3 regions of the Kitasatospora sp. NPDC127060 genome follow, and region 1 is predicted to be linked to each of the others. Evidence: riboswitches for the same ligand, from Rfam matches in the RefSeq annotation. Region 1 holds a riboswitch; each other region holds the start of a gene.
The links. A riboswitch is a leader RNA that binds a small molecule or an ion and turns the genes downstream of it on or off. The one in region 1 is predicted to bind cobalamin.
Positions count from the first base shown of each region.

Region 2: another riboswitch for cobalamin. It lies ahead of ACFWIS_RS03105 (FecCD family ABC transporter permease); the one in region 1 lies ahead of ACFWIS_RS39715 (HoxN/HupN/NixA family nickel/cobalt transporter).
Region 3: another riboswitch for cobalamin. It lies ahead of ACFWIS_RS23945 (ribonucleoside-diphosphate reductase subunit alpha); the one in region 1 lies ahead of ACFWIS_RS39715 (HoxN/HupN/NixA family nickel/cobalt transporter).

Region 1 is NZ_JBHXEG010000147.1:5,227-8,489, reverse strand. Features, by position in the region: gene ACFWIS_RS39730 (M24 family metallopeptidase) at 1-106, opposite strand, end outside; gene rpmG (50S ribosomal protein L33) at 324-488, shown strand; gene ACFWIS_RS39720 (type B 50S ribosomal protein L31) at 517-765, shown strand; gene ACFWIS_RS39715 (HoxN/HupN/NixA family nickel/cobalt transporter) at 859-1,977, opposite strand; cobalamin riboswitch at 2,009-2,203, opposite strand; gene ACFWIS_RS39710 (ArsR/SmtB family transcription factor) at 2,285-2,668, shown strand; gene ACFWIS_RS39705 (hypothetical protein) at 2,729-3,263, shown strand, end outside.
Region 2 is NZ_JBHXEG010000003.1:4,218-7,480, reverse strand. Features, by position in the region: gene ACFWIS_RS03120 (CGNR zinc finger domain-containing protein) at 1-512, shown strand, start outside; gene sodX (nickel-type superoxide dismutase maturation protease) at 556-999, opposite strand; gene sodN (superoxide dismutase, Ni) at 1,186-1,581, shown strand; cobalamin riboswitch at 1,670-1,815, shown strand; gene ACFWIS_RS03105 (FecCD family ABC transporter permease) at 1,912-2,964, shown strand; gene ACFWIS_RS03100 (ABC transporter ATP-binding protein) at 2,961-3,263, shown strand, end outside.
Region 3 is NZ_JBHXEG010000046.1:26,469-29,731, reverse strand. Features, by position in the region: gene ACFWIS_RS23945 (ribonucleoside-diphosphate reductase subunit alpha) at 1-1,472, opposite strand, end outside; cobalamin riboswitch at 1,664-1,796, opposite strand; gene ACFWIS_RS23940 (hypothetical protein) at 2,140-3,174, shown strand.

The sequences.
Region 1 (3,263 bases):
TCAGATACCGCACGTTCGCCGCCCGGGTGATCAGGGCCGCCTCGGCCCCGGCCGCACCGCAGTGCTCCCGCACCCGCTCCCGCCGCCCCGCGTACGCATCCGCCATGCGTCGAGCCTACGAACCCCCAGCCCGAACCGCCCGCCGAGCGCCCCCGACGGATGCCCCGGCACTCCACTGCGCCCCGCGCGCCCCGGCGCCCCTGGCGTCCGGGAATGGGCAGGGCGGAGGTCACGTTGAAACAGATGAAAATGACTTCCATTTCGATGTAAGGTACCGACCCAGCCCCCGAACCCCGCACCACCAGACCCCAGGAGGACGCCCGATGGCCCGCAGCGAACTGCGCCCGGTGATCAAGCTCCGCTCCACCGCCGGCACCGGCTACACGTACGTGACCCGCAAGAACCGCCGCAACGACCCGGACCGGATGGTCCTGCGCAAGTACGACCCGGCCGTGGGCCGGCACGTCGACTTCCGCGAAGAGCGCTGACCGCACGAACCCCCGGAGGAGCCCAGCCATGAAGCCCGGAATCCACCCCGCCTACCGCCCGGTCGTCTTCCGCGACAAGGTCGGCGGCCTCGCCTTCCTCACCCGCTCGACCGCCACCGGTGACCGCACCGTCGAGTGGGCGGACGGCAACACCTACCCGGTGATCGACGTCGAGATCTCCTCGGCGAGCCACCCCTTCTACACCGGCCAGTCCCGGGTGCTGGACACCGCGGGCCGGGTCGAGCAGTTCCGCCGCCGCTACGGCGACCGGCACTGACCACAACGCCGGAACGGCGCCTCCCCTGGTCGGGGAGGCGCCGTTCCGGCGTGCGCGGGCAGGGGCTCAGCGCGGCGGCCTGGCCACCGGGCCCTAGGACTGCCGCTCGGGCGTCCAGCGCTTCTCGACGCCGGCCAGCTTCCAGTAGCCGATGGCGATCGCCCACACCACCACGAACAGCCCCGCGATCGCGTAGCCGACGTTGTCCAGCGAGACGTCCGCGATGAACCCGGTCACCGGATCCGTCAGGTCGAGCTTCTCGTGCAGCACGCCGACCAGCTCGATGGTGCCGATGATGAAGGCCACCGCGATCGACAGCCCGGTGATGGTCAGGTTGTAGTACACCTTGCGCACCGGGTTGGAGAAGGCCCACTGGTACGCGAAGTTCATGAACGTCCCGTCCAGGGTGTCGAACAGGCTCATCCCGGCCGCGAACAGCAGGGGCAGGCAGACGATCGCGTACCAGGGCAGTCCGGCCGCCGCGCCCGAACCGGCCATCACCATCAGGGTGACCTCGGTCGCGGTGTCGAAGCCCAGGCCCAGCACCATGCCGACCGGGAACATCTGCCCGGGCCGGGTGATCGAACGGGTCGCCCGGTTCAGGATCCGGGCCATGAAGCCTCGCGAGTCGAGGTGCTCCTCCAGCTCCGCCTCGTCGTACTTCCCGGCCCGCATCGAGCGGAACACCTTGAGGATGCCCACCAGCGCCGCCAGGTTGAGCGCCCCGATCAGGTAGAGGAAGGCGCCGGAGGCCGTGGTGCCGACCAGCCCGAGCCACTTGTGGGTGGCCGAGTCGTGGTCCATCAGGGTGTTCGCCAGCTGGGCGCCGCCCGCCACCAGGGCGGCCATCACCACCACCATCGAGGAGTGCCCGAGGGCGAACCAGAAGCCCACCGAGACCGGCCGCTTGCCGTCCGCCATCAGCTTGCGGGTGGTGTTGTCGATCACCGCGATGTGGTCGGCGTCGAAGGCGTGCCGCATGCCCAGGGTGTACGCGGTGATGCCCAGGCCGACCCCGAACACCTGGGTGCCGACCTGGTAGCCGTGGGGCGCGACCAGGAAGACCAGCGTCCCGAAGGCGGCCACGTGCATGGCGAGGATCACCCCCATCAGCCCGGCGGTCCGGAGGGTGTCCTCGCGCTTCCATCGGAAGGTGGGCAGCACGGAGGGGGGCGCCGCATCGGCGGGAGGGGCAGTTTCGGGCAGGGTCATCTCGGGATCACGCTCCAGCACCTCGTGGAATGACTTCGTGAGATGCCGTGGCCGGTCTCCTGGCTTACGGGGCTTCCGGACCCGCCTTCCCAGGCGCACGAGGCGCCCAGTGGCATGTGGGTCCGGACAACTGTCCCCCGATCACAGTGGCGAGGGCCGCTCCGGACTGGGACCTGTTGAGGGTCCGTCACCGGTCTTCCCGAGCACCACGGCGGGGAACACCGTAGGGGTAGCACCACACCCCCGCAAGGCTGCGCACCTGTGCAGGTGTCCAGGATCACAGGTGGTGAGCTGCCAGAATGTCCGCATGCATCTCGTACCGGCCGACCGCGCGGGCCACCGCACCATCGACGGACACCGGGTCTGCGAGGCCATCGCCGCCATCGGGGACACCGCCCACGTCCGGTCCTGGGCCGAGCGGTTCTCCCTGCTCTCCGACCCCGGACGGCTCGCCCTGCTGCTCGCCCTCCACCGGGCCGGCCCGCTCGCCGTGAGCGACCTGGCGGTCGCCACCGGCATGCGCGACCCGGCCGTCTCCCAGGCCCTGCGCCTGCTCCGCACCGCGGGCGTGGTCACCGGCGACAAGGACGGACGCGTGGTGCGCTACCAGCTCGTGGACGACGCCATGCGCCCCCTCCTCGACGAGTGCGCCGCCGCCGAGCACGACGAGCCGACGGCGGCGGCGGGCTGACGACCCGACCGACCTCCGACAAACCACGCCGAGACGCGGCCGGATGAGTACGATCACGATGTGCCGTCCCACCCCCACGTCTGGCCCGCCGACCGCTGGAACACCCGCCCGGTCAAGGCCCGCGTGCTGGCGGTCGCCCGCACCCTCACCTCAGCGACCCGCGTCCTGGACGTCCTCGCTCTGCTGAACCCGGACGGCATCGAGCGGTACTTCACCGTCAACCCCGGCTCCGCGTTCGCCGACCGCGCCTTGGACGAGTACCTCCACGGCCTGCCCGGCTACACCGTGCTCGACTGGGAGGACGCCGTCCGGCGCCGCTTCGACCTCGCCGTCGCCTGCGCCGTCCACGCCTCCATGCACCGCCTGGACGCCCGCCTGGTCGTCCTCCCGCACGGCGCCGGCTACAACCGCCTGGTCACCGAGTCCACCGGCGACACCGTCACCGCCGCCGGCCTCTCCCGCAACGAACTCACCCACCGCGGCCGGGTGTTCGTCGACGTCCTCGGCCTCTCCCACCCCGAACAGCTGGACCGGCTGCGGACCTCCTGCCCCGAGGCCCTGGACGTCGCCCGGGTCGTCGGCGACCCGTGCTTCG
Region 2 (3,263 bases), on a different contig from region 1:
TGACCTCGGTGGACGCGGTGCGCGCCCTGTTCTCCGACTCCTCCCGCGCCGCCGCGCTGGCCGACGAGTCCGACGTGCCCCGGCTGCGGGCGGTGCGGACCAGGCTGCGCGGGGTGTTCGAGGCGGCCGCCGAGGGGGACGAGATCCGGGGCGTCGACCTGCTGAACAGCCTGCTGATGGAGTACCCCGTCAGCCCGCTGGTCTCCGGGCACGACTACCTGGACGACGCCGGCCGGCCGCGCTGGCACCTGCACCTGGCGGACAACTCACCGACCGCCACCGCCCACTTCAGCGCCGTCGCCTGCATGGGCCTGGCCGTCCACCTCACCGAGCTGGGCGCCGACCGGCTCGGCATCTGCCAGGCCGCGCCCTGCCGCAACGCCTACCTGGACACCTCGACCAACCGCTCCCGCCGCTACTGCTCCGACCGCTGCGCGACCCGCGCCAACGTCGCCGCGTACCGGGCCCGCAAGCGCCAGGAGGCCGAGGCGGCGCTGCACTCGGGCGGCTAGGGGCCTCGGCGGATCCTGCCGGGCGCGCGACGCCGGGCAGACCCTAGAGCTCCTCGACGAAGACCCCGAGCCGGCGGGCCAGGCCCGGCACCCGGGCCAGCCGGGGGCCGAGCAGCAGGCGCTCCAGCCCGCGGCCCGGCGCCAGCCAGGCCGGGCTCGGGCGCAGCCGCAGCAGCACCCGGCCGAGCACCAGTTCGTCCGGGACGGGGCCGTAACTGCGGCTGTCGCTGTCCACCGGGCGGTTGTCGGACAGCACCCACCAGCCCTCCGGGCGGCGCTCCGCGGCCCGCTTGACCACCAGCAGGTCCTGCTGGAAGGGGTGCCGGAACAGCACCACCGCGCCGGGCCGGATCGGCGCGCCGTAGCGGACGAGCAGCTGGTCGCCCTCGCGCAGGGTCGGCACCATCGACGGGCCCGCCACGTCGACCAGCCCGAACGGCACCGCGCCGCCCCCCGCACCGCCCTTCGGCTCCGTGCTCCGCGCCACGACTCCTCCTCCCGGATCCGCCCGGTCCGACCGCCCCAGTCTGCCGTACGGGCCGTCATCCGTTTGATGTCCGGATTACCCCGGTTCCGGGTCGGCCTTTTGCCCTAGGCCCACCGCCCGATCGCGAAACCCCGGGAGCGGAAGGGTAATCTCGGGCGCGGGAAGACGATCTAAGGAAGGACTCCCATGTTCTCTCGTCTGTTTGCACCTCGTGCCACGGCTCACGCCCACTGCGACCTGCCCTGCGGCGTGTACGACCCGGCGCAGGCCAAGCTGGAGGCCGAGTCGGTCAAGGCCACCCAGGAGAAGTACCAGGCCAACGAGGACCCGCACTTCCGCGCCCGCGCCATCATCATCAAGGAGCAGCGCGCCGAGGCCGTCAAGCACCACATCTCGGTGCTGTGGAGCGACTACTTCAAGGCCCCGCACTTCGAGAAGTACCCGCAGCTGCACCAGCTGATCAACGACACCCTGAAGGCCGCCTCGGCCGCCAAGGCGTCCACGGACCCGGCCACCGGCCAGGCCCTGCTGGACCTGATCGCCGAGGTCGACAAGATCTTCTGGGAGACCAAGCAGGCCTGAGCCTGACGCGTCGCCAGCCGGCCGCCCCCGTCCGCACCGTCGGACGGGGGCGGCCGTGCGTTCACGTGCGACCCACCACCGGTAAGGGTTGCCTGCCCTGAGTGGCTGTTATGCTGCCAGGGCGTCCGAGGGGGAAGTCCGGTGAGAATCCGGCGCTGACCCGCAACGGTGAGCACGGTCCGTATCCGTACGGCCGCGCCAGCCCGATCGCCCTCGGTCGCTGGACTCCCGACGACTCGCCGCGGACTGCGAGGGGACGGCGCCCGGGCACGCCCCCGGCCGGCGCCCGCCCCGGCACGCCCTGCGGCCCGAGGCAAGGCGCGACCGCACGTGAGTGATCCCGTTCGCCGAATACCGACCCTCCCGCTCGCCGCCGGCCTCGGCGTCGCCCTGCTGCTCTCCCTGGTCTGCGGGGTCGCCCTCGGCGCCTCCGGCATCGAACTCCCCCACGTGCTGCGACTGTTGGCCGCCGGACTGACGGCCGGCCGGCTGGACGCCGACGAGGCGGCGGCGTACGCGATCGTCTGGGAGCTCCGGCTGCCGCGCACCCTGCTGGCCGCCGTGGTCGGCGGCGGACTGGCCGCCACCGGGGTCGCCGTCCAGGCGCTGGTGCGCAACGCCCTCGCCGACCCCTTCGTGCTCGGCATCTCCTCCGGCGCGGCCGTCGGCGCCAACGCCGTCCTGCTGCTCGGCGCCTTCGCCTCGCTCGGGGTGTGGGCGATCTCCGTCTCCGCGTTCGGCTCCGCGCTGGTCGCCATGGTGCTGGTCTACCTCACCGCCCGCACCGCGTACGGGCTCACCCCGCTGCGGCTGGTGCTCACCGGCACCGCGCTCTCCTACGGCTTCTCCGCCCTGACCACCCTGATGGTCTTCTCCGCCGACCACGCCGAGGCCGCCCGGGACGCCATGATGTGGCTGCTCGGCAGCCTCGGCGGCGCCACCTGGGGTTCGGTGCCGATCGCCGCCTGCACCGTCCTGGCCGGGCTCGCCCACCTGGCCTGCGCCGCCGGGCGGTTGGACGCGCTCGCGATGGGCGACGAGACCTCCGCCTCGCTCGGCGTGGACCCGGACCGGCTGCGCCGGGAGCTGTTCGTGGTGACCGCCGCCGTCACCGGCACCGTGGTCGCGGTCAGCGGGGCGATCGGCTTCGTCGGGCTGCTGATGCCGCACCTGGCCCGGATGCTGGTCGGCGCCGGGCACCGCCGGGTGCTGGTGATCGCGCCGCTCGCCGGAGCTCTGCTGCTGGTCTGGGTGGACATCGCCTCGCGCACCCTGCTGGCGCCCGCCGAACTGCCGGTCGGGGTGTTCACCGCGGTGCTCGGGGTGCCCGCCTTCCTGCTGATGATGCGTCGGCGCGGCCAGGCCTTCGGGGGTGCCCGATGAGCGGCGCCCAGGATCTCGCCGTCGACGGCGTCTCGGTGGAGCTGGCCGGTGCCCGGCTGGTCCACGAGGTGAGCCTGACGGCCGCCGCCGGCCAGGTGGTCGGGCTGATCGGCCCGAACGGCAGCGGCAAGTCGACCCTGCTGCGCTGCGTCTACCGGGTGCTGCGGCCGGCCGGCGGGGCCGTCCGGCTGGGCGGCGAGGACCTGCACGCCCTCACCGCCCGCGAGGCGGCCCGCCGGGTGGCCGCGCTGACCCAGGAGCACCCCGCCGAGTTCGACTTCACGGTGGCCGAGGTGGTC
Region 3 (3,263 bases), on a different contig from region 1:
ACGCGGTCGAGGAACGTCACGGCGGTGCGGACGGTGGCGTCGAGGCGCTCCCAGTCCATGGCGTTGACCAGGTCGTCGGCGGAGGCGCCGACGGCCACGTGGGCACCGAGGTTGACCGACCCGAGGTTGCAGACGGCGGTCTCGGAGTCGTCCGTGACCTCCAGGATCTCGGTGCACAGGTTGGAGGAGTGCACCGTGCGGCCCGGCAGGGCGGTCTGGTTGGCGGCGCGGTTGGAGGCGTCCTTGAAGGTCATCCAGCCGTTGCCGGTCTGCGCCAGGGTGCGCATCATGCGGGCGTACAGGGTCTGCGCCGGGATGGTGCGGACGGCCTTGCCGGCCAGCTCGGCCTTGCGGTACGCCTCGTCGAACTCGGCGCCCCACAGGTCGACCAGCTCGGGGACGTCGGCCGGGGAGAACAGCGACCAGTCCTGGTTGGCGTTCACGCGGCGCATGAACTCGTCCGGGATCCAGTGCGCCAGGTTCAGGTTGTGGGTGCGGCGCGCCTCCTCGCCGGTGTTGTCGCGGAGCTCCAGGAACTCCTCGATGTCGGCGTGCCAGGTCTCCAGGTAGACGCAGGCCGCGCCCTTGCGGCGGCCGCCCTGGTTGACGGCGGCGACCGAGGAGTCGAGGGTGCGCAGGAACGGCACGATGCCGTTGGACTTGCCGTTGGTGCCGCGGATCAGGCTGCCGCGCGAGCGGATGCGCGAGTACGACAGGCCGATGCCGCCGGCGTGCTTGGAGAGGCGGGCGATCTGCGCGTAGCGGTTGTAGATCGAGTCCAGGTTGTCCAGCGGCGAGTCCAGCAGGTAGCAGCTGGACATCTGCGGGTGCCGGGTGCCGGAGTTGAAGAGCGTCGGCGAGGAGGTCAGGTACTCCAGGCGGCTCATCAGGCCGTACAGCTCGGCGACCTCGCGCACGGACTGCTCGGAGTCGCCGACCGCCAGGCCGCAGGCGACGCGGAGCAGGAAGTGCTGGGGGGTCTCGATCACCTTGCGGGTGATCGGGTGGCGCAGCAGGTAGCGGGACTGCACGGTGCGCAGGCCGAAGTACTCGAAGCGGTCGTCGCCCGCGGTGTCGATCAGCGCGTCGAGGGTGTCGGCGTGCTTGGCGACGAAGGCGGCGGTGGTGTCGCCGATCAGGCCCTCGGCGTGGCCGACGGTGATCGAGGCGGAGAAGGAGACCGAGCCCTGGCCGTTCGCCTCGTCGACGATCTCCAGGGCGAGCAGACGGGCCGCCAGCTTCGAGTACTGGGGGTCCTCGGCGATCATCGACGCGGCGGCGTCCACGGCCAGCCCGCGCAGCTCGGCGAAGTCCGAGCCGGCGTGGCGGCCGCGCAGCGCGGCGGCGGCGACATGGCCGGGGTCGACCTCGGGGAGGTCGGCGCTGCGGTCGGTGAGCAGCCGCAGCAGCGCGCCGCCGGGGTCGGAGACCGTCGGGTCGACAAAGGCGGTACCGGTGCCCTGGGTGGGCAGGGTGACTGAGGCAGCGGTGGTCAAGGCGCTCTCTCCTGGCGGCGATCGGCGGCGTGATCGGGGTCACCCGGGCCGATGTGGGCAGGGGAGCACGGCGCGAACGCAAAAAAGCGTCGCGCGAGGTGTCTCCCCGGCCCGCCCGCGAGGCCCGGAGGGGTCGTTCTGGTGCCGGCGCGGCCTCTGCGGGAGGGCCGTGGCGCACACTGTTCGGCAGGTACTCGGACTCGCGGTACGGCTGCTGGAGCCGCCCGCACACCGCTGCGGGGCAGTCCCGGAATCGCACCGGGTTCCCCTGCATCGACAGCAGAAGCGAGCATACATGTAGTGGTGTCTCCTCGATGCGACACCACATGTAGTGCGGCGTGGCGTGTTGGTGCGATGACCGGCGGTGCCTGGGCGGGCGACGGTTCGTGGCCGTCCGAGGCCCGGAGGCGCGCCGCGGGCACGGCGTGACGGTCCGTCCGGAGCCCCCGGCCGGAGCTCCGGATGGCCCCGCCCGACGCGCCCCGCGTCCTGGTTTCGATACGGAACGGTCACCGGGCCTAGGGGCCGTCATGGGGATGCCCTACGATCTGGGCGCATGAGCGACGGAACTGGCGTACCTGGGCACGGGCCGCAGGGGACGCCTCCCGCCGGGCCGGGGGGCGTACAGAATCAGCAGCCGGTGGTGCCGGGTCCGGTACCGCCGCCGAGCGGCGGCTTCGGCCCGCCGCCGGCTTCCTACGGGCAGGTGGCGCCGCCCGCGCAGCCGTTCTCCCAGCCCGTCCCGCCGGTGCCCCAGCCGGTCCAGCCGCCGGCTCCGCAGCCGCAGTGGCAGCAGCAGCCGCCCCAGCAGCCGGGTCCGCCCCAGCCGGGTCCGCAGCAGGTCCCGCCCCAGCCGGTCCCGCCGCAGCGCGTCGAGCCGGACTGGGAGGCGTTGGCCAACCGCAACGAGGCCGACGGCAAGCGCAAGCGCCGGGTGAAGGTCATCGGCATCGTGGCCGCCGTCGTCCTGGTGGGCGGCGCGGTCGCGGGCGGCGTGCTGCTGCTCGGCAAGAAGGACGACCCGAAGAAGGCCGCCGGCGGTGCGGTCGCCACCGCCTCGAACAAGCCGACCCCCGGCTCGCCGAGCGCGTCCCAGGGCGGTCAGCCGGACGACCCGTCGAAGCCGATCTGGGAGGTCGCCACCGACCCGGCGCCGCAGGACGCGGGGGCGCTGTTCTCCGCGCTGCAGGTGACGATCAACGGCGCGACCTGGAACCGGACCGTGGTCTCGCTGGACCAGCCCTGCTGGGACGGCAACTCCACCACCGGCGGGCTCGGCAAGGTCCTCGGCGACCAGGGCTGCCAGAAGGTGCTCCGGGCGACGTACGTCTCCGGCGACAGCGCGGTGACCGTCGGCGTCGCGGTCTTCGACCACAAGATCCAGGCCGAGACCGCGATGAAGAACTTCACCGGGCAGCTCAAGGGCCTGCCCGCCCCGGGCGCGCCGGCGTTCTGCGCCAACCCCGGCTGCACCGGCGCGCACGGCAGCCTGGGCCGGTACGCCTACTTCACCGTCGAGGGCACGGCCAAGGGCGGCAACACCCCCGACGCCACCGCGACCGCGGCGTCCTCCGGGTTCGCCGAGCACGTGAAGGGTCAGCTGCTCCAGCGGGCCAAGTCGGCGGGCTCCGCCACGCCCGGTTCGCAGGGCACCCCGGGGGCCGCCCCGACCGGCTGATCCGTCGTGACACCCGGCACCGGCGGCCGTTCGCCGGGGCCGGGGGAGTGTGGCAGGCTCTCGTCGGAGTGAGTCGTACGCGTGTTCCG